Regions from separate parts of the Enterococcus sp. AMC1086 genome, predicted to be linked through region 2. Evidence: predicted binding sites of a transcription regulator. Region 2 holds the regulator's gene; each other region holds the start of a gene.
What was found. Region 2 encodes CtsR, which represses protease genes until heat stress. Its sites were predicted from a motif close to TTGGTCAAAAAAGGTCAAANA; they were not measured.

Region 1 (7,852 bases), 1.1 Mb from region 2:
GAATCAATGAAGAGTTTAAAACTAGAGATACGCATGAATTTCGTGTTGAACTCGTTTCATTTGGTTTTAAATATGGTTTGCCAATTGATGCAGATATTGTTATGGATGTTCGTTTTTTACCAAATCCTCATTATATTCCAGAGCTAAAACCGTTGACAGGACAAGATCCATCTGTCTATGATTACGTGATGAGTTTCCCTGAAACTGAAAACTTTTATACTCGATTTATTGATTTGTTAAAAAATGTGATGCCTGGATATGAAAAAGAAGGGAAATCGAGTATTACGATCGCCATTGGTTGTACTGGTGGGCAGCATCGCTCCGTTGCATTGACAGAACGTGTAGGAAAAGAACTTGGACAAGATTATCATGTCAATATTACTCATCGAGATAAAGGTAAGAGGAAAGAGACGGTAAATCGATCATGAAGATGAAAACTTATCGAATTCGAAAACCCAAAATCGTTGTGGTCGGTGGAGGGACTGGCTTACCTGTTATTTTAAAAAGTTTACGGAATCAAAGTGCAGATATTACAGCGGTTGTGACTGTTGCAGATGATGGAGGAAGCAGTGGGGAGATTCGAGAATCGATGAATATGACGCCACCGGGTGATCTCCGCAATGTCTTAGTTGCGTTATCTGATATGCCGCAATTATATGAAGATATCTTTCAATATCGTTTTGACAAATCAGATAAATATTTTGCTAATCATGCCATCGGTAATTTGATTATTGCCGCCGTTTCAGAGATGCGAGGTAGTACGTATGAAGCGATTCAGTTACTTTCAAAAATGATGCATGTAGATGGACATGTTTTTCCTTCATCTGAAAGACCGTTGACTTTGCATGCTGTTTTTAAGGATGGTTCTATTGCTGTCGGTGAATCTAGTATAGCTGTAGATCGAAAAACGATTGATCATGTTTTTGTGACGAATACAAATGATGAAGAACAGCCGAAAGCTGCCCGAAAAGTAGTAAAAGCAATTGAAGAAGCCGATATGATCGTTTTAGGGCCTGGGAGTATGTTTACTAGTATTTTACCTAACCTAGTGATCAGTGAAATCGGAGATGCAATCATCAATGCCAAGGGCGAAGTGGTTTATATTTGTAATATTATGACTCAAAAAGGTGAAACCGAACATTTTACGGATGCAGACCATGTTTGCGTATTGCATGAACATCTTAAAAATAAATTCGTTGATACTGTTTTAGTTAATACGGAAAATGTACCTGAAGGTTATATGGATCCAGAAATTTATGATGAATATTTAGTTCAAGTGGAACATGACTTTAAGAAATTGAGAGACGAAGGCTGTCGTGTAATTTCCACAGACTTTTTAAAACTTCGAGATGGCGGCGTTTTTCATGATGGTGATAAGGTAGTGGATGAACTATTCCGAATTGTGTTTGGCGCAAGATATTAAAACCTATGAATAAGAGAGGGGGCGAGGAGATTGTCTTTTGCAGCAGATGTTAAAAAAGAATTAACGACGTTAGAGGTTCATCGGGAACATGCTAGAGCAGAATTAGCTGCTTTAATTCGAATGAACGGTTCACTAAGTATTGTGAATCAACAATTTGTATTGAATGTTCAAACAGAAAATGCAGCAATCGCCAGACGAATCTATTCTCTTTTAAAAGATCATTATGATGTTCGCTCAGAATTATTAGTCCGAAAAAAAATGAAATTAAAGAAGAATAACGTCTATATCGTAAGGTTAAAACAAGATACAAAAAGTGTGCTTGCTGATTTAGATATTCTAGACGGTATGATGTTTAATACTCATGTATCAGATGATATTATAGGGAATGCCCAAAAAATGAAATCTTATTTAAGGGGCGCATTTATGGCTTCTGGATCAGTCAACAATCCAGAAACAAGTCGCTATCATTTAGAAATATTTTCGATTTACGAAGAGCATAACGACGATATTTGTCAGATGCTGAATTATTATGATTTAAATGCACGAACATTGGAACGAAGGAATGGATATATTTCCTATTTAAAAGGTGCGGAACGAATCGCTGATTTTTTAACGCTGATTGGTGCGACGAATTCTATGTTGAAATTTGAAGACGTCAGAATCGTTCGTGATATGCGCAATTCTGTGAATCGTTTAGTCAACTGTGAAACGGCAAATCTTAATAAAACGATTGATGCGGCGTCAAAACAAATTGAAAATATTCAGTTCATCGAAAGTGTTGTAGGATTAACAGCTTTACCTGAAAAATTGCAAGAAATTGCTGAATTACGATTGGAATATCCAGAAGTGAGTTTAAAAGAATTAGGTGAGATGATCCCGTCAGGTGCTATTTCAAAATCAGGTATCAATCATCGCATTCGAAAAATAAATGAATTTGCAGATAAACTGAGAGAAAAAAGTGCATAACTTTTTATAGGGTGCTAATTATAAAATAACAGAGAGCTAGGTGGAAATGATGGGTGTAGAAGATAAAGATTTTATTATGAGGCAGATCAAACAACTTGGAGAAGGTCTTGGGACTTTTCTTGGAAAAGAAGATGTGGATAAGATTTTAAGTTTTGGAGAAGATGCTGAAAAAGAGATTGAAGATTCTTCAACATACAAAAATCCGACCTCTGATGATAGTTCTAAAAAAGATGAGACAAAGCTAAAATAGCTTCGTCCCATCTTTTTTACTTACCTTCTATATAGCTGATCAATTCTTCTTTTGTAATGGATTCATCAAAAATAAGTTCACCGATCACGATTGTTGGGACAAATTTAATATTTGCCGCAGCGGCTTCTTCAATCACAGCTTGGACAATCTCAGGCTCTTCTTTTTCAGGTAGTTGTAAATTATCTTCTGCAAATACTGCTACATCTTCTAAAGAAAGATTTCCCCATTGATCTTGCGTATCATACATTTGTTTCAGATCGGTCAAGCCTTTTTCAGGCAAATCATAATTGATATGGTGATGCATCACATTACCGCGTTGCAAACTTTCTTTTTCTTTATCTAAAAGTTTGATGATTCGTTGAACTTTTCCTTCTTTTACATATTCATTCAATAAATCAAATGATTCTTCAAACCACTTTTTACAATAGGGGCAGCGAACATTCATAAACTCGACCATTTTTATTGGAGCAGAATCTTTTCCAATAGCTAAACCATTTTTAGTTGTAACTTTTGTTGCATCAATAATTGAAATATCCATTTTCGTAACATCCTTTCATTCTACTATCTTTAGTGTAGCGCTTTTTGACTTTAGTTTAAATAAAAATGCCCAAAATTTTCAAAAGAAATTTTGGGCATAGGTTTTATTATTTGCTTAAAGAACTGCTGTTTTCCATTACTTCATCGATCAAACCGTATTCTTTTGCTTGTTGAGCTGTCATAAAGTTATCACGATCTGTGTCACGTTCAATGACTTCAAGTGGTTGGCCAGTGCGTTCTGCTAAGATTTTATTCAAGCGATCACGTGTATCAAGAATGTGTTTAGCTGCAATCTCAATCTCAGTTGCTTGCCCTTGTGCGCCACCTAGTGGTTGGTGGATCATAATTTCGGCATTCGGTAATGCAAAACGTTTGCCTTTTGTACCAGCCGTTAATAAGAAACTTCCCATAGAAGCTGCCATACCAAGGACGATTGTTTGTACATCCGCTTTAACAAAATTCATTGTATCAAAAATTGCTAATCCAGCAGAAACACTTCCTCCTGGTGAGTTGATATAGATATAGATATCTTTTTCAGAGTCCTGTGCATCCAAAAATAGTAATTGGGCAATGACTGAGTTTGCTACATTATCATCGATCGGACCACTTAACATGATAATTCTATCTTTTAATAATCGTGAATAAATATCATATGCTCTTTCTCCACGAGATGATTGTTCAATGACTGTTGGTATTAAATTCATAGTATATTCCTCCTATATAAAAAACTCTTCAAATCATTTTATCACAAAGCATACCTTAATGCTTAAAAAAAGTATACTTTATTGGTCAACAAAGGTCAACTTTAATGCATTAAACTAAGCAAAAAAAAGTAATTAAAAAGCCTTAGAATATCCTAAGACTTTATTGACGATTATTATGAAGTTACAACAATATTTCCATTTTGATCTGCAGGTTTAAGCAATGTAATAATCGTTGTGAAAAATGCTACTATTCCTGGGATTGCTGTCCAACTGAATACTAGGTACATAATTCCTTTTCCAATGAAATCAGAATAGAACTTATGTGCACCTAACCAGCCTAAGAAAAATGCTAATATAAAATAAACCCATTTATTAACGACTCTCCCATGTTGTACATAACCACCAACTGTTTGTGTATTATTATTTTCATTAACAATATTGATATTGATTTTATCTTGTAAATTTTCTGCTGCACTTACAGTCTTTTCTGTTTTATGGATGATTAATTCATCGCCATCTTCGAATACGTCAACGAGATCACCAATCTCTGGCTTAAAATTAAACCATTCATATAATGCATGTGTTGTGCTGCCATCTTCATTTGCAATGACTACATCATCAAAATCTAACTTAATAACCTTTTTCCCCATATTAAATTCTCCAACTCCCTATGTTATATTATATAATCAATTGAATGTGTAATATAGACATTTCAAGAAAGTAAATAATCAAAAAATAAAAAAAATTAAAAATAAGTAAGGACAATAAAATTTTTTCATATTTTTTTGTTCACTTGAAAGAATATGGTATACTGAAAAAACAAGAAAGAAAAGAGTGAGGGAATCCGAATGGTTGTTTTTATAGCAGGTATGACTGGTGTCTTGATTGGCGCAGTTATTGTATCGATTGGTGTTGCTTTACGCGTAACCTATGATGAACGCAAAGCGATACGCTATCGAGAATTAGAAAATTTTGTCAAGGAGATAGAAACGCTGAATCTTTTAAACAAAAAAATCAATGAGATTTTACAAAAAAGAGATATCTACGTAGACAAGTCTGTGAACTTCCTATCGATGGATGATTGTTATATCAGTATTGATGATTTTATCTATTTAGAATCATTTTCGGCACAAAATAATTTTTATTTGCCGACCTATTTGATTGAAGAATTTTTTAAGAAAATTGCACATAGAAAAGTGATTTTAACACCAGATGAAGTAATTTCAATGGGAGGAAGTACCTACAAAGGCGGCCGAGTTATTTTAGAAAGCTTTTCTGAAGAGTTACTTTCTATTATTGAAGATAAAAAGAGACAAATGAAACGTTTAACCAATAAACCTTTGTATTATTTTCAAAGAAATTGAAAAGAGGTTGGGGCAGAAACCTTTATTCGGACTCCTAAAGGCTAGGATATAACTCGTAGAGTTATGACCTAGCCTTTTTTTAGACTATTTTTATTCAGATATAAGGTTACATATGGACTATCTCTATTTGTTTGAACCTGAAAAAATGTGTCCAGTGACCAAATGTATGAAAATAGAGTAGACCAGATTGCTGATCCAGTTTATCATGATAATTTTTTGTCTTAGTTAAAATGAAAAGAAATTAAATTTTCAACTTTTTTACGTGCAATAAAAGTATCTACTTTTTCTTTGTTATCAATAGAAGAAAAATCGGCTATAAGATAAATTTTCAAAAATTATTCATTAAATTGATTTATTTTTCAAGAGAGCTCTTTTTTTTATAGTTATTTTTTGAATCAGTGTAGAAAATAGTTAGATTTTTTCAAAATTAAATAAGTTTTTATCTGTTTTTATTGAAAACTCATCTTTGTGTCTTCGAGATTGGTTTTGGCTTCATTACTTAGTGGGGTTGTCTTTTTCATTCGATTTCATTATACTTAAACATTAAGTAAGAAAGTAAAGACTAACGTTTTTAGAATTTTCTGAATCTTTTTATCAAATTATGTTGACATTCTCATTTATTAGGTTTATAGTTAACAAAAGCTTTTATTTATCACATGCTATTTTAATCTTTATAGATTTTTTAAAAGAGGAGACCATTGCCATGAACAAGACAAACAACAACCACGTATTAGTCATTATTTTATCGTGTAGGGCTTAGAACACTGAGAAATTTCGCAGTTGTTAGAGTCCTGTTTGTCTTTGGTAAATGGGGGTCTTACTAAAGCATCCCATTCAATTGATGGGATGTTTTTTTTGTCGAAAGTATTATAAAGAGGCAATCGTAATAAATAAGAAAATGAACCAGAAGAAATCAAAAATGGTGATCTTCTGTAAATAATTGAATTGGAGTGAATGAAAATGCGTAGTGATAAAATAAAAAAAGGAATCGAAGCAGCACCAGCTAGAAGCCTACTTTATGCGACCGGTCAGGTAAAAAATGCCAAAGATATGAACAAACCGTTTATCGCAATTTGCAATTCTTATATTGATATTGTTCCTGGTCATGTACATCTGAGAGAATTAGCAGATGTTGCTAAAGAAGCAATCCGCGAAGCAGGAGGAATCCCTTTCGAATTTAATACGATCGGTGTTGATGACGGGATCGCCATGGGACATATTGGTATGCGCTATTCATTGCCCAGTAGAGAAGTTATTGCAGATGCTGCCGAAACCGTGATCAATGCTCATTGGTTCGATGGTGTCTTCTACATTCCAAACTGTGACAAAATCACTCCAGGAATGCTAATGGCAAGTGTTAGAACGAATGTTCCAGCAATTTTTTGTTCAGGCGGTCCGATGAAAGCAGGTATTGATCCAAGAGGACACACAACCACACTTTCGAATATGTTTGAAGCGGTTGGTACGTTTAAAGAAGGCAAAATGACCGAAGAAGAATTCAACTTCATGGAAAAAAATGCATGTCCGACTTGCGGATCATGTGCAGGGATGTTTACAGCAAATTCGATGAATTGTTTGATGGAAGTTTTGGGAATGGCTTTACCTGGAAATGGAACAATTTTAGCTGTATCTGATGAGCGTAGAGAATTAGTTAGAAAATCGGCATTTCATTTGATGGACTTGGTCAAAAATCAAGTGAAACCAAGAGATATCATCACAAAAGAAGCAATTGACGATGCTTTTGCATTAGATATGGCGATGGGCGGCTCAACAAATACAGTTTTGCATACATTAGCGATTGCTAATGAAGCAGAGATCGATTATAACCTAGAAGAAGTCAATGCCATTGCTGAACGTGTCCCTTACTTATCTAAAATTGCTCCATCCTCAGAGTATTCTATGCATGATGTTCATGAAGCTGGTGGTGTTCCAGCTATCATGAAAGAACTCGTTGACTTAGGCGATGCAATTCATCCAGATCGTATTACAGTTACTGGAAAAACAATTCGTGAAAATGTTCAGGATGCTGTAATCAAAAATGAGAAAGTTATTCATCCAAAAGAAAATCCTTATAGCCCAGTTGGAGGTTTATCTATTTTGTATGGAAATATTGCCCCAAAAGGAAGTGTAATTAAAGTTGGCGGGGTAGATCCATCTATCAAAAAATTTGTAGGAAAAGCGATTTGTTTTAGTTCACATGATGAAGCTGTTGCAGCGATCGATGATCATACCGTGAAAAAAGGTCATGTTGTCGTTATTCGTTATGAAGGACCAAAAGGCGGTCCTGGTATGCCAGAAATGTTGGCACCGACATCTAGTATTGTTGGACGGGGATTAGGAAAAGATGTCGCGTTGATTACAGATGGTCGTTTTTCAGGAGCAACTCGTGGAATAGCTGTTGGACATATTTCTCCTGAGGCCGCGGCTGGAGGTCCGATTGCCTTGGTCCACGATGGTGATGAAATTGAAATCGACTTGATAAACCGAACACTAGAATTACATGTTTCTGATGAAGAGTTGGCGAAAAGAAATGATCAATTACCTAAATTCAAAGCAAAGGTAAAAACAGGATACCTCGCTCGCTACACAGCATTGGTAACTTCAGCTC
Region 2 (7,852 bases):
GGAAGGTTAAGAGGATGGGTTAGCTTCGGCGAAGCTCAGAATTGAAGCCCCAGTAAACGGCGGCCGTAACTATAACGGTCCTAAGGTAGCGAAATTCCTTGTCGGGTAAGTTCCGACCCGCACGAAAGGCGTAACGATTTGGGCACTGTCTCAACGAGAGACTCGGTGAAATTTTAGTACCTGTGAAGATGCAGGTTACCCGCGACAGGACGGAAAGACCCCATGGAGCTTTACTGTAGCTTGATATTGAGTGTTTGTACCACATGTACAGGATAGGTAGGAGCCGATGAATCCGGAACGCTAGTTTCGGTGGAGGCGCTGGTGGGATACTACCCTTGTGTTATGAACCCTCTAACCCGCACCACTTATCGTGGTGGGAGACAGTGTCAGGTGGGCAGTTTGACTGGGGCGGTCGCCTCCTAAAGAGTAACGGAGGCGCCCAAAGGTTCCCTCAGAATGGTTGGAAATCATTCGCAGAGTGTAAAGGCAGAAGGGAGCTTGACTGCGAGACTTACAAGTCGAGCAGGGACGAAAGTCGGGCTTAGTGATCCGGTGGTTCCGCATGGAAGGGCCATCGCTCAACGGATAAAAGCTACCCTGGGGATAACAGGCTTATCTCCCCCAAGAGTCCACATCGACGGGGAGGTTTGGCACCTCGATGTCGGCTCGTCGCATCCTGGGGCTGTAGTCGGTCCCAAGGGTTGGGCTGTTCGCCCATTAAAGCGGCACGCGAGCTGGGTTCAGAACGTCGTGAGACAGTTCGGTCCCTATCCGTCGCGGGCGTTGGAAATTTGAGAGGAGCTGTCCTTAGTACGAGAGGACCGGGATGGACTTACCGCTGGTGTACCAGTTGTTCTGCCAAGGGCATTGCTGGGTAGCTATGTAGGGAAGGGATAAACGCTGAAAGCATCTAAGTGTGAAGCCCACCTCAAGATGAGATTTCCCATTTCTTTAAGAAAGTAAGACCCCTGAGAGATGATCAGGTAGATAGGTTGGAAGTGGAAGTGCAGTGATGTACGGAGCGGACCAATACTAATCGGTCGAGGACTTAACCAAAGAAACGAAATAAAAAAGTAGATCGGACAGTTTGATTACAACTTCAATCCAGTTTTGAGTGAATAATCACTCAATTGAATAGCAACAACACCCAGTGTGGTGGCGATAGCGAGAAGGATACACCTGTTCCCATGCCGAACACAGAAGTTAAGCTTCTTAGCGCCGATTGTAGTGAAGGGTTTCCCTTTGTGAGAGTAGGACGTCGCCACGCTAAAGTGTTGTCTTGGAGGTTTAGCTCAGCTGGGAGAGCACCTGCCTTACAAGCAGGGGGTCGGCGGTTCGATCCCGTCAACCTCCATTTTTTGAGCCGTTAGCTCAGTTGGTAGAGCATCTGACTTTTAATCAGAGGGTCGCAGGTTCGAGCCCTGCACGGCTCATAGGAATATTTTGCGGGTGTGGCGGAATTGGCAGACGCACTAGATTTAGGATCTAGCGCCTTACGGCGTGGGGGTTCAAGTCCCTTCACCCGCATTTTTAGTCTCGTTTTATAACTAGGCGAACATCACGCCGGCTTAGCTCAGTTGGTAGAGCATCTGATTTGTAATCAGAGGGTCGAGGGTTCAAATCCTTTAGCCGGCATCCAGACTGCGGAAATAGCTCAGTGGTAGAGCACCACCTTGCCAAGGTGGGGGTCGCGGGTTCGAACCCCGTTTTCCGCTTAGCTTGTTCTTTCGCCGGGGTGGCGGAACTGGCAGACGCACAGGACTTAAAATCCTGCGGTGAGTGATCACCGTACCGGTTCGATTCCGGTCCTCGGCATTAGAAATGTAGCACCCATAGCTCAACTGGATAGAGTGCTTGACTACGAATCAAGAGGTTAGGGGTTCGACTCCCTTTGGGTGCATAGTTAAAGTATTTGACTGCGGATTAGAAGGTTCAGAGAATTTAGTTCCTTTTGAACGTTTAGTCTTTTTTTATTATTATAGCTACGGGAAGTAGCTCAGCTTGGTAGAGCACTTGGTTTGGGACCAAGGGGTCGCAGGTTCGAATCCTGTCTTCCCGATTATTTTAATTTGTATGAACACCACTCATTTTTTGAGTGGTGTTTTGTTGTTTTATAATATTTTAAAAGATTGAGGCTCTTTGTCAACTAATGTTGGTGAAGAAAATCCAAAGAATTAAATCAATGATGAAGCCTAGAGGGAAATGCCTCTAGGTTTTTCTATTTGGTTGAAAAAGAACAGACCCAAAGCATAAAGTAATTCTCAATTTAAAATTATAGAAGTTACGGAAGCCGTAGGCATTTCTCTTTAATACTTTGATATGGTTATTCAAGCATTCTAACGGTCCGTTGGAATAAGGCAAATCCAACGCATTTTTAATGCCCGTTTGAACTTTTTTAAAGGTAGTAATTGTTGTTTGATAATAAGCTGGAAGCCTAGAATAATCTTGTTCTAATAACACGTGAAACCGTGTGTAATCTCTTGTTTGTATGGCATAGAGAAAATCCTGATAACAGGTATAGCCAGCTTTTAATTCTTCATCATAGGCAAGTAATCGATCCACGAGTTCGGTTTCTGTTAAATAAGCACGGAAGGAAGGACGCCATTGGCGTTTTTCAAAATGGAGCTTCGATTGATTCTTTTGAAGTAGTTTCCAGTATTTCTTCAAGTGACGGTATTTTTTTGCTTCTACAAATCCTTGATGGAGAAAGGTATTCATTCGTTGAATGCGGTGTTTTAAGAACGTTCGCCCAATGTGTTGCACAATATGAAAGCGATCAAGAACAATCTGAGACTTGGGAAATAGTTTCTTAATTAAAGAAAAATAAGGCGCATACATATCGCAAACAATGTATTTTACACCTTCACGAACAGATAAAGAAAATCGTGAGAAATAGCGTTCTAAAAAAGGCAACTGGCGGTTTTCAACGACATCGAGTAATTGCGTTGTTTGTCCATCCATCATAATGAAACTCATAGAGGCAGCGACTTGTTTCACTGATTTAAATTCATCAAAACAAAGAACTTCTGGCAAGATGAGTCGATTGATTTTTTGGGGTTCGTAAAACTGTTTCAATACGCGATAAACAGAGGAAACAGAGACCTTCTTTTGACGGGCAATTTCGGTCATAGACGAAGTGTTTCGTAGACGCTCGGCAATCGAAAGCTTAACTTTCTTAGAGATCGAGCAACACTTTTCGATAAGACTTGTTTCAGCGACAAAAGTTCTATCACAAGAATGGCAGAAGAAACGACGTTTCTTCAAGCGTAAGTATGTTTGGTATTCAGAAACATCATTCAGTAAAATCAGACAGGTTGTAAAGCTCCAACGAATAATCGATCCGTCTTCATGGGCGCCACAATGAGGACAGGAGTGCGCTAAATAGTCCAACGTACCAGAAAATTCCTGGCAGATCCGTCCTTTAATGCGTTCTTTTTTTAAAGAATTTTCATTAAAAGTAATGTTTAAGTCTAGAATATCTAAGGTTTCTTTGATAAGATTTGTATAGGACATCTTGATTTCCCCTTTTGATTGGTTTTAGACGACTTAATTCTAAAGGATATCAAGGTGTCTTTTCTATTATTTTGCATTAAAAAAGATGCCGGTGATTGTTCACCAACATCAAAAAGTATAGAGCCAAAATTGATTGAAAAGAACTGAGCGGATAAAATAGAAAGAATTGATTTTTGAGGTTACCAATGGAATAGCTTTACGATAATCATTGTATCTCTGGGAAAGTTCTAGAAAAGTATGAGGTTGGGACAGAAGCGTTTAGCTTACTTCCTAGCCTTATACTTTAAATTTATTAAAAGCTGTAAATAATCTTTTCTTATCAAATTAGGCATTCTCCTTTATTAAACACTTAAAATTATGTATAATTAAGGTCAGTATTAGTCAAGGGAAAAGGATGAGTGTGATGAGTAATCAAAATACTTCGGATTTAATAGAAGCATATTTAAAAAAGATTCTTGAAGAAAGCAGTAAAATTGAGATTCGTAGAGCTGAAATGGCTCACTTATTCAATTGTGTTCCCTCCCAGATTAATTATGTTATCAACACGCGTTTTACAATTCAACGAGGATATTCTGTGGAAAGTAAACGTGGCGGTGGTGGTTACATTAGGATTGCTAAAGTCCAAATTTCTGATAGTGATCAATTATTAAAGCAAATGGCTCAATTTACGGGTAGTGAACTTTCAGAAAAAGATGCGTTGATTTTCGTACAAAAGTTGTATGAAGAAGAAGTTATAACTAAAAGAGAAGGAAATCTGATACTGTCTGTTCTTGGTAAACAGGTTTTAGGTAAGACAGGATCAAATGAAGATTATTTACGTGCTCAATTGATGCATTCATTTTTAGAACGTTTGAGTTACGAGGAGGAATGATAGTATGGATGAATTATTTACTGAAAGTGCCAAGGCAGTATTAGCTATTGCACAAGAAGAAGCAAAATATTTTAGGCATCAATCTGTTGGCTCAGAACATTTATTGTTAGCATTAGTCTTAGAGCCAAATGGAATTGCCGGGAAGTCATTGCGTCAATTAAACGCAGATAAGAATGATATTCGTGAAGAAATAGAACACCTAACTGGCTACGGAACTGTTAAGGGATACCCCAAAGGTGCATATTTGCCTTATTCTCCTCGTGCAAAACAAATTTTTGCTTATGCAGGTGATGAAGCCAAGCGTTTAGGAGCACCAAATATCGGAACAGAACATATTCTACTAGGATTGTTAAGAGATGAAGATATATTAGCTTCACGTATTTTATTAAATTTAGGTTTAAGCTTGTCTAAAATGCGTCAGTTAGTGATGAAAAAAATAGGCATTACTGATCCACAAATGAGTGGTAATGTGGGGCGTCGTCGGAATAATCAAGCACAAAAAGCAGCGCCTAAAGGAACACCAACATTGGATTCATTGGCGCGTGATCTAACGAAGTTGGCTCGTGAAAACAATCTAGATCCTGTAGTTGGACGTTCGCAAGAAGTTAGACGTTTGATTCAAATTTTAAGTCGTCGTACTAAGAATAATCCTGTTTTAGTTGGTGAACCTGGGGTCGGTAAGACTGCAATCGCTGAAGGATTGGCGCAAAAAATAGTGAACGGTGAAGTTCCTGAAGATATGCTGGAAAAACGCTTGATGATGTTAGATATGGGTGCTTTAGTTGCGGGTACCAAGTATCGCGGTGAATTTGAAGATCGACTAAAAAAAGTCATCGATGAAATTTATCAAGATGGCGAAGTGATTTTGTTTATCGATGAATTGCATACTTTAATTGGTGCAGGTGGTGCTGAAGGTGCGATCGACGCATCAAATATTTTAAAACCAGCACTTGCAAGAGGAGAATTGCAAACAATCGGTGCAACAACATTGGATGAATACCAAAAATATATCGAAAAAGATTCAGCATTGGAACGTCGTTTTGCTCGTGTACAAGTGGATGAACCAACTCCTGAAGAAGCAGAAGAAATTTTAAAAGGGCTGCGTTCACGTTATGAAGAGCATCATGGTGTAGAAATTACGGATGATGCATTACATGCAGCAGTTCAATTATCTGTACGTTACATTAATTCTCGTCAGCTGCCAGATAAAGCAATTGATCTGATGGATGAGTCTTCAGCTAAAGTTCGTCTAGATTTAGCGGATGAACCTTCTGAAATCAATAATTTGCGTATAGAAATCGCTCGTTTAGTTCAAGAGAAAGAAGAAGCGATTCAATCACAGTCTTTTGAAAGTGCAGCAAGACTACGTCAAAAAGAAAAGAAATTGGCGCGTAAATTAGAAAATATTCTACTGCTGGAAGAAAAAGAAGCTTCTGGTTATGCGAATCGTGTAACTGAAGAAGACGTTGCAAATGTTGTGTCACAATGGACAGGTGTACCGCTACAGCAATTAGAGAAAAAGGAAAGTGAACGTTTGCTTGAATTAGAAAGTATTCTACATCATCGAGTAGTTGGTCAAGATGAAGCCGTTCAAGCTGTGTCGCGTGCCATTCGCAGAGCGCGCAGTGGGTTGAAAGATCCTGATAGACCAATTGGTTCATTTATGTTCTTAGGCCCTACGGGAGTAGGTAAAACCGAGCTTGCAAAAGCTTTAGCTGAGACAATGTTCGGTAGTGAAGATTCCCTTGTTCGAGTGGATATGTCTGAATTCATGGAAAAATATAGCACGAGTCGCTTAATTGGTTCTCCTCCAGGGTATGTTGGATATGAAGAAGGGGGTCAATTAACTGAAAAGATTCGTCAAAAACCTTATTCTGTCATTTTATTGGATGAAGTAGAAAAAGCCCATCCAGATGTATTCAATATTCTATTACAAGTACTGGATGATGGTCATTTAACTGATTCTAAAGGCCGCAAAGTTGATTTCAGAAATACAATTTTAATCATGACGTCAAATATTGGTGCAACTGCGATTCGTGAAGAAAAAAATGTTGGTTTTAATGTAAAAGACCTGACAAAAGACTATGATGCGATGCAAAAACGGATTATGGAAGAATTGAAAAAAGCCTTCCGTCCAGAATTCTTGAACCGAGTGGATGAAACAGTTGTCTTCCGTTCCTTGGACCAAGAAGAAATCCATGAAATCGTGAAAATCATGAGTAAATCGATCATTAAGCGTTTGAAAGAGCAAGACGTTAATGTGAAGATCACCGCAGCTGCTATTGAAGTGATTGGAAAAGTTGGCTTTGATCCAGAATATGGTGCAAGGCCGATCCGTAGAGCATTACAAAAAGAGGTAGAAGATCGTTTAAGTGAAGCATTACTATCGGGTCAAATCCATCTTGGAGATAAAGTAACCATTGGTGCAAGTAAAGGTAAAATAACGTTGAATGTTAAATCACCTAAACAGGAACAAGTATTACAAACAATTTAATGACTAAATGTTCATTCGCTGTGCAAAACGAATCTGTTTTGCACAGTTTTTTTCTTTAATGAAAGTAAATGGACGGTATTTATTTTGTGAAAAATAAGCGTTAAAATATAGAGAGGTTATTGGAAAGATTGTGAACTTGTGCTACTATGGAACAGTTGTTAGAAAGCTGTAGGAAATAAAAAATATTGTTTTAAATTTAGTTTTTTAAGGACTGAACGAGCTCATACAGCTTTAAAACTATCTAGCTTTATTGGCTAGTCCTAGTAACAAATAGGGAATAGCTTACGCAGTTTTTAGGGGAGGATACAAAATGATTGAACTTATTGCAACTGCTGAGTCGATTGAACAGGCAAAGGCGCTGTTATCAGTAGGAGTAGACACGCTATACATTGGAGAAGAAATGTTCGGATTGCGCTTACCGACATCGTTTTCTCGTGAAGAACAGCAGATCATTACCGAAAAAGCACACGATTTCGGTAAAAAAGTGACTGTTGCGTTAAATGGGATCATGCATCCAGAAAAAATGAAGAAGGTTCCAGAATATTTAGCATTTTTGCAAGAAATCAAGGTAGACCAAGTAACGGTCGGTGATCCTGGAATTGTTTTTGTAATGCAGCGTGACGGAATCGATATCCCATATATATACGATGGTGAGACCTTAGTTACCAGCTCTCGTCAAATAAACTTTTGGGCAAAACGCGGAGCAATCGGTGCAGTATTGGCACGTGAAGTACCTTTTGAAGAGATGAAAGCGATGAATGAAAACTTGATGGTTCCTGCGGAAGTTCTTGTGTATGGTGCCACATGTATCCATCAATCTAAACGTCCATTGCTGCAAAATTATTACAATTTCACTAAAAATGCTGAATCAGCAGGCAAAGAACGCGGTTTGTTTATATCGGAACCTAAAAAAGAAGAGACACATTATTCAATTTATGAAGATAGCCATGGCACACATATTTTTGCGGACAATG
Region 3 (7,852 bases), 1.4 Mb from region 2:
GCGCAAATTAAACAAGTGGCGATAGATGATCAGTATCAAGGATTTGGTATCGGAAAACAATTACTTGAATTTGCAGAAAAAATCGCGGATCTTATGAATTTTCAATCAGTATTTTTAACCGGCCGTAAACAAGCTTGGGGATTTTATACTCATTTAGGGTATCAAAGCATTGGCTATGCATATTCGGAGGGACAAGTGGTCTTAAAAAGATTTGAGAAAATAATTTATACCCAAAATGACCGACGAAAGGTTGAAATCATCAAAAATATAATGCTAAAGGAGATGGAAACAAATGGATGACAGTAGTCAGATGTTCAAGGACTTATGCAAAAAGAAATCTGTTGAAGAAAATATGTTTATTATTGTCTATTTGTTTCTAAGGCAAACAAGCAAGATTCTCCTGTAACAGATTCTCTTTTTCCATCAGTCCGATTCCTAAAATAGATAAAAATCATGAAATTTCAGATGACGAATTCTCGTATCAAACACTTGAAATTTCTTCGATAAGCGTTTTGGAAAGAAGGAGAATTATATGGATAAAAAAGTAGTATTAAATAGAAAAAATAACCAATCATATGAGTATTTTGCACGAAACTCGGTAGAAAATATATTGACATTTTTTAAATCTTCAAAAGTAGGATTGACGAATCAGCAAGCAATATTATCAAGAGAGACATTTGGCGAAAATACCATCACTTACGGTAAAAAAACACCGTTATTCGTTGAAATAATAAAAGCTTATTTTACACCATTTACGATTGTTTTGATTGCTTTAGCTATTATCTCGTTTGTAACAGATTATGTCATTGCCCCACCTGCTGATCGTGACCTTGTCGGTGTAATGATCATTATAGCAATGGTTTTGATCAGTGGTACCATGACGTTATTTCAATCAGTCAAATCAAATCAAGCAGCAGAAAAATTAAATAACATGGTGCAAATAACAGCAACTGTTGTTCGTAGAAAAAAACAACTTGAACTTCCAATCGAAGAAGTGGTTTGTGGAGATATTATAAAATTATCTGCAGGTGATATGATTCCAGCTGATATTCGTTTAACTAAAACAAAAGATTTGTTTGTTTCTCAATCTGCCATGACAGGTGAAAGTTACCCAGTTGAAAAAAGAGCTGACTACAAATTGAATACGAATAGTGCAGAAACTGAATACGAAAATATTGTGTTCATGGGTAGTAATGTAATCAGCGGTAGTGCAGAAGGAATCGTTATTTCTGTGGGAGATGATACACTTTTTGGAAAAGTAGCCCAAGATGTATCTGATAAAAATCCTCAAACAAATTTTGATGTCGGCATCAGCAAAACGTCTTGGTTGTTGATTCGATTTATGTTGGTAATGGCGCCAGCAGTATTTTTGATCAATGGTTTGACGAAAGGTGACTGGTTTGAAGCATTTCTTTTCGGTTTATCTGTCGCTGTCGGTTTGACACCTGAAATGCTTCCGATGATCGTAACGACAAATCTTGTCAAAGGTGCTTCAAGCATGGCCAAAAAAGGAACGATCATCAAAAATTTAAATGCAATTCAAAATTTTGGTGCAATCGATATTTTATGTACAGATAAGACAGGAACATTGACGCAAGACAAAATTATCCTAGAGTATCATTTAGACTGCGATGGCAAAGAAGATAGCCGAGTATTGCGCCATGCCTTTTTCAATAGTTATTATCAAACGGGCTTGAAAAATTTAATGGATGTAGCGATTATTGATGCAGCCAAATCGGAATTGTCGATTGATCCTTCTAAGTACACAAAAGTAGATGAAATTCCTTTTGATTTTAAGCGACGTCGCATGAGTGTTGTGATTGAAGACGAATCTGGTAAAACGCAAATGATCACAAAAGGTGCGGTAGAAGAGATGTTGGAAATTTCCAAGTATGTCGACTATCAAGGAACAGTTACCCTCTTAACGGAAAACCTTAAAAAAGAAATTTTGAAAACCGTTGAAGAATTAAACGAAGATGGTTTACGTGTATTAGCTGTATCTCAAAAAACAAATCCGGCTACAATTGATGAGTTTTCTGTTTCAGATGAAAATGAAATGGTTTTGATTGGGTATCTTGCGTTTCTTGATCCACCAAAAGAGACAACCAAAGCGGCGTTAGAAGCATTAAAAAATCATGGTGTGGATGTCAAAGTATTGACAGGAGATAATGCTTTAGTGACAAAATCAGTTTGCAAACAAGTAGGATTAGCGAATGAAGAATTGATCACAGGAAATGAAATCGCGCGAATGAATGATTTTGAACTGAAGATCATTGCAGAAAAATACAATATTTTCGTGAAGCTGACTCCTCAACAAAAAACGCGCATCGTTCAAGTTTTAAGAGAGGCTGGGCATACTGTTGGGTTTATGGGAGACGGAATCAATGATGCACCAGCAATGAAAGAAGCCGATGTTGGTATTTCTGTTGATACAGCAGTCGATATCGCAAAAGAATCTGCCGATGTTATTTTATTAGAAAAAGACTTAATGGTGTTGGAGCGTGGATTATTAGCTGGTAGAACGACTTTTGGAAATGTCATGAAGTATGTCAAAATGACGGCAAGTTCTAATTTTGGTAATATGTTTTCAGTTGTTGTTGCGAGTATCTTTTTACCGTTTTTGCCAATGTTACCACTGCAATTACTCTTTTTGAATTTGATTTATGATATTTCATGTATGTCGATACCGTGGGATCATGTAGACGATGAGTATTTGGAACAGCCCAAGAAATGGGATGCTTCAAAAATAGGTTCGTTTATGAAGTGGTTAGGACCGACTAGTTCAGTCTTTGATATTACCACCTATTTATTAATGTACTTTGTTATTTGTCCTCAATTGGTAGGCGGAAATTATCATGATCTGGGACCGGAACAACAAGCTGCTTTCATTGCGATTTTTCACGCAGGCTGGTTTATAGAATCACTTTGGTCACAAACTTTGGTGATTCATACGTTGCGGACGCCTAAAATTCCATTTTTACAAAGTCGAGCATCCTTTATTTTGACGACCATCACATCGTTAGGGATCGCAGTTGGTACAGTTTTACCATTTACAAGTTTTGGTCAAAGCTTAGGTTTGGCTGAACTACCTCTAAACTATTTTGCTTGGTTAGGATTGACAGTATTTTTATATTTATTCTTGGTAATGATCGTAAAAAAATTCTATGTAAAACGATTTGGAGAATTACTATAAAATCAATTAAAAGATTGAGTCTCACTAAAAGTGGCGCTCAATCTTTTTTGTCTATCTAACAGCTTATCTTTTGCTTAAATAGCTCATTGCGTTATCATAAAATTAGATGAGAAATTTCGTCAAAAAAATGCGTTTATTTATTGACCTTTACTGACCAAAGGAGTATAATAAATTTATAAGGTCAATAATGATCAAACTTTAGACCTTAAAAAAATAGTACAAAAGACGTACTGTTTTTTTGATAAATTAACGATACTATTTATATAAGTGAGATTTACGAGCTGTTTTTAAATCAAAATCAAAATCAAAATCAAATGAAGCCGTAATTCTTTCACAATATTTAGCTCTGTAGGCTAGTTCCTCAGAAAAAAGATAAAAATACAACGTGAATAAAAATGCTACAGTTTTCTGTTTTCCAGTCGGAACTGATTGGATCTACACAGCTTTTAAATTTAGGAGGTAATTCTATGAACATCGAAAAAATGACAACGACATTACAAGAAGCAATCGCAGAGGCGCAACAGGTCGCAGTTACTCGTCATCATCAAGAAATCGATATTGCACATCTATGGAAGATTTTTTTGCAGCCAAATCATTTTGGACGTAACTTTTATACAGACGCTGGAGTTGACGTAGAAGCTTTTGAACGTGAAATCGATCAAGCAATTGATGAATATCCAAGCATCCAAGGCAGCAACATCCAATATGGTCAAAGTATGAGTCAAAATCTGTTTAACTTATTAGGTGAAGCGGACAAACTTAGAGAATCATTTCAAGATGAGTTTTTAGCAACTGAAATCGTGATTTTAGCGTTGATGAAATTAAAAAATTATCGATTAACGAAATATTTAACGAGTCAGGGTATCACAGAAAAAGAACTACGTAAAAATATTGAAGACATGAGAGGGGGAGATCGTGTGACTTCTAAAAATCAAGAAGAACAATACAAAGCATTAGAAAAATATGGGGTAGATTTAGTACAGCAAGTAAAAAGTGGCAATCAAGATCCCATTATCGGTCGTGATGAAGAAATCCGTGATGTGATTCGAATTCTTTCACGTAAAACAAAAAATAATCCTGTTTTGATTGGTGAACCAGGTGTTGGTAAAACAGCCATTATTGAAGGATTAGCACAACGTATCGTTCGTAAAGATGTACCAGAAAATCTAAAAGATAAAACCATTTTTTCATTAGATATGGGTGCATTGATTGCAGGAGCAAAATTCCGTGGTGAATTTGAAGAAAGATTAAAAGCAGTTTTAAAAGAAGTAAAGAAAAGTGAAGGACGAATTATTTTATTCATCGATGAAATACACAATATTGTTGGTGCAGGAAAAACAGAAGGAAGTATGGATGCTGGAAACTTATTAAAACCAATGTTGGCTCGTGGCGAACTGCATTTGATTGGTGCAACAACATTAGACGAATATCGTCAATATATGGAAAAAGACAAAGCCTTAGAGCGCCGTTTCCAAAAAGTTTTAGTTAAAGAACCAACAGTAGAAGATACGATCAGTATCTTACGTGGGTTAAAAGAACGTTTTGAAATTCACCATAGTGTTAATATACATGATAATGCATTGGTCGCTGCAGCAACTTTATCTGATCGTTATATCACAGATCGTTTCTTGCCAGATAAGGCAATTGATTTAGTGGATGAAGCTAGTGCAACAATTCGAGTGGAAATGAATTCCATGCCGACTGAACTTGATCAAGTGACACGACGTTTGATGCAATTAGAAATTGAAGAAGCCGCATTAAAAAAAGAGTCAGATGATGCTAGTAAGAAACGTTTGAATGCATTGCAAGAAGAATTAGCAGACCTTCGTGAAGAAGCCAACGCAATGAAGATGCAATGGGAAACAGAAAAAGAAGAAGTCAATGCGGTCAGCAATAAGCGTGGAGAAATCGATAAGGCGAAACATGAACTGGAAGATGCAGAAAATAATTACGATCTAGAAAGAGCTGCCGTACTTCGTCATGGTACGATTCCACAATTAGAGGAAGAATTGAAAGAACTTGAAGCAAAAAATGACAAAGACAATGTACGAATGGTACAAGAAGCCGTAACTGAAAATGAAATTGCCCAAGTTGTCGGCCGTTTGACAGGGATTCCTGTAACCAAACTGGTTGAAGGGGAACGAGAAAAACTAATGAAATTGAATGAAACTCTTCATAAACGGGTCATTGGTCAAGAAGAAGCCGTTGATGCAGTTAGTGATGCGGTCATTCGTTCTCGAGCAGGTCTGCAAGATCCAAACCGTCCCTTAGGTTCTTTCCTATTTTTAGGACCAACAGGTGTTGGTAAGACAGAATTAGCAAAAGCGTTGGCTGAGGATTTATTCGATTCAGAAGACCATATGGTACGGATCGATATGAGTGAATATATGGAAAAACATAGTGTCTCTCGGTTAGTTGGTGCGCCTCCAGGCTACGTTGGTTACGAAGAGGGTGGTCAATTGACCGAAGCCGTTCGACGTAATCCATATACGATTGTTTTACTAGATGAAATTGAAAAAGCACATCCCGATGTATTTAATATTTTATTGCAAGTTTTGGATGATGGCCGATTAACTGATTCTAAAGGGCGAGTCGTGGATTTTAAAAACACTGTGATGATCATGACCAGTAATATTGGTTCCCAACTATTGCTTGAAGGTGTAACACCAGAAGGAACGATTCCAGAAAATGTAGAAGAACAAGTCATGACAATTTTACAAGGGAATTTCAAACCAGAGTTCTTAAATAGAATTGACGATACGATCCTATTTACGCCGCTAAGCTTAGCTAATGTGAAAGGTATCATCGGAAAAATGACAGCTCAATTAGCAAAACGTTTGGAACAGCAAGAAATTGAATTAGTGATTTCGGATGAGGCGAAAACATGGATTGCTGAAAGTGGTTATGACCCAGCTTATGGTGCTCGTCCATTGAAAAGGTTTATTACAAAAGAAGTGGAGACACCATTAGCGAAAGAAATCGTTTCAGGGCGCATAATGCCGAAAACAAAAGTAACAATCAGTTTATTGAACGAACAATTGGTGTTTGAAAATGAACCGATAGAAGAATAAGGGGCTGGAACAGAAGCGTTTATCCCCGAAAAAATAAGCAGAAATTCACAAAAATGACGTTTAAAATTTTTGTGAATTTCTGCTTATCTTTAAACGGGCTGCTTCTATGTCGTCGTTTAATCATACTCTTTTTAATAAAAAAATATTGATTTTAAAAACTATATTGTGTAAAATCTAACTACACTATACTAGCAATTAAAAAGAGGGATTAAGTGGATAAGAAAATTAGACGATTAGAAGAACAATTATGTTTTTCTTTACAGACAGCCTCAAAACAATTTAATAGAATGTATGCGAAGGCTTTAAAGCCATTTCATTTAACCTATCCTCAATATTTGGTGTTACTTGTTTTATGGGAACACTCAGATCAGCGAATTTCCGACATTGGAGAAAAACTGGCACTTGATACAGGAACATTGACACCCATGCTGAAAAGAATGGAAAAAAATGGATATATCAATCGAAATAGATTGCCAGAAGATGAACGAATCGTGATTATTTCACTTTCTGAAAAAGCGATTCAGCTAGAGAAGAAGATTTATGATCAAGTAGAAGGGTGTTTGACGCAACTTGATTTTAATGAAAAAAACTATTTCTCTTTGATGGAACAGATCAATACTTTGAGTCAAAAAATTAATGAAATTGATTATTAGATGATGTAGAAACGAGACTTCAAAAATCGCCATTTTGAGGTCTTTTTTCTTATAAAATTTCTTAAAGCAAACTAGTGTACATTCGAATTAATATTGTGTACAATTTAATTGTACGATATAGCTATGACAATTTGAAAGGGAGGAATTAATTATGAAAAAAATCTATTCAACGACCATTATCAATACAGGCGGAAGAGAGGGAGAAGTTTTTTCACCCGATAAATCATTTAGTTATCAAGTGACATCTCCTGGTCCACATCAAGAAAATAAAACGAATCCGGAACAACTATTTGCGGCAGCTTATAGCTCTTGTTTCAATAGTGCGTTAGAACTTGTGATGGCAAATAAAAAAATCACATCAAAAAGCACTGTAAAAGCGACTGTATCACTATTCAGTGATGAACAATCTGGTTTTCAAGTGGGTGTTGTCTTATCTGTGAAAATTGATGATGTTGATCGTGAAACAGCAGAAGAATTAGTAAAAGCTGCACATGAAGTATGTCCATATTCAAAAGCAACAAGAGGAAATATCTCAGTTGAGTTAGAAGTGGAATAGATCAAAGAGAGTTAAAAAGTAGCAGGAAATAAAGTTAAAAATAGGATGGGACAGAAGCGTTTGATACCGAGAAATAAGAGGGATTTGCTTCTACTCTCACCGTTTAGTTGGATTTTTTAAGAGCTTGGGACATAAGTACTAACGAAAAATCCAGATACCAGTCAAATTGATTGGCATCTGGATTGTTTTTTTGTACAAAAATAAGAACACCTTTGCTAAAATAAAAGTGACTAAACAAATAAGTCAGCGAGGTGTTCTTATGTTTAAAAATTATACCACAAATCAAGTCGTTCTTCCTCTAGATTTTAGTTTTCAGTTAGAAAAAAACGATATTGCGTTTGTCATTGATCAATTAGTTGAAAGTATTCCGGAGGAACGC

Region 1: clpP (ATP-dependent Clp endopeptidase proteolytic subunit ClpP) is a predicted target of CtsR. The motif match lies at 3,962-3,982, and genes of this name have one in related genera.
Region 3: clpB (ATP-dependent chaperone ClpB) is a predicted target of CtsR. The motif match lies at 3,371-3,391, and genes of this name have one in related genera.

What each region holds. Positions count from the first base shown of each region.
Region 1 is NZ_CM177100.1:1,069,382-1,077,233, forward strand. Features, by position in the region: gene rapZ (RNase adapter RapZ) at 1-428, shown strand, start outside; gene AC4BC4_RS05035 (gluconeogenesis factor YvcK family protein) at 425-1,423, shown strand; gene whiA (DNA-binding protein WhiA) at 1,454-2,389, shown strand; gene AC4BC4_RS05045 (hypothetical protein) at 2,439-2,639, shown strand; gene AC4BC4_RS05050 (DsbA family protein) at 2,656-3,177, opposite strand; gene clpP (ATP-dependent Clp endopeptidase proteolytic subunit ClpP) at 3,284-3,880, opposite strand; gene AC4BC4_RS05060 (TM2 domain-containing protein) at 4,054-4,530, opposite strand; gene AC4BC4_RS05065 (hypothetical protein) at 4,729-5,244, shown strand; gene ilvD (dihydroxy-acid dehydratase) at 6,205-7,852, shown strand, end outside.
Region 2 is NZ_CM177100.1:3,305,622-3,313,473, reverse strand. Features, by position in the region: rRNA gene AC4BC4_RS15545 (23S ribosomal RNA) at 1-1,056, shown strand, start outside; rRNA gene rrf (5S ribosomal RNA) at 1,152-1,267, shown strand; tRNA gene AC4BC4_RS15535 (tRNA-Val) at 1,282-1,354, shown strand; tRNA gene AC4BC4_RS15530 (tRNA-Lys) at 1,361-1,433, shown strand; tRNA gene AC4BC4_RS15525 (tRNA-Leu) at 1,446-1,527, shown strand; tRNA gene AC4BC4_RS15520 (tRNA-Thr) at 1,563-1,635, shown strand; tRNA gene AC4BC4_RS15515 (tRNA-Gly) at 1,644-1,715, shown strand; tRNA gene AC4BC4_RS15510 (tRNA-Leu) at 1,730-1,815, shown strand; tRNA gene AC4BC4_RS15505 (tRNA-Arg) at 1,827-1,900, shown strand; tRNA gene AC4BC4_RS15500 (tRNA-Pro) at 1,986-2,059, shown strand; gene AC4BC4_RS15495 (ISL3 family transposase) at 2,209-3,513, opposite strand; gene AC4BC4_RS15490 (CtsR family transcriptional regulator) at 3,917-4,384, shown strand; gene AC4BC4_RS15485 (ATP-dependent Clp protease ATP-binding subunit) at 4,389-6,878, shown strand; gene AC4BC4_RS15480 (peptidase U32 family protein) at 7,189-7,852, shown strand, end outside.
Region 3 is NZ_CM177100.1:1,374,142-1,381,993, forward strand. Features, by position in the region: gene AC4BC4_RS06375 (GNAT family N-acetyltransferase) at 1-300, shown strand, start outside; gene mgtA (magnesium-translocating P-type ATPase) at 533-3,193, shown strand; gene clpB (ATP-dependent chaperone ClpB) at 3,661-6,264, shown strand; gene AC4BC4_RS06390 (MarR family winged helix-turn-helix transcriptional regulator) at 6,477-6,917, shown strand; gene AC4BC4_RS06395 (organic hydroperoxide resistance protein) at 7,069-7,473, shown strand; gene AC4BC4_RS06400 (IS1182 family transposase) at 7,733-7,852, shown strand, end outside.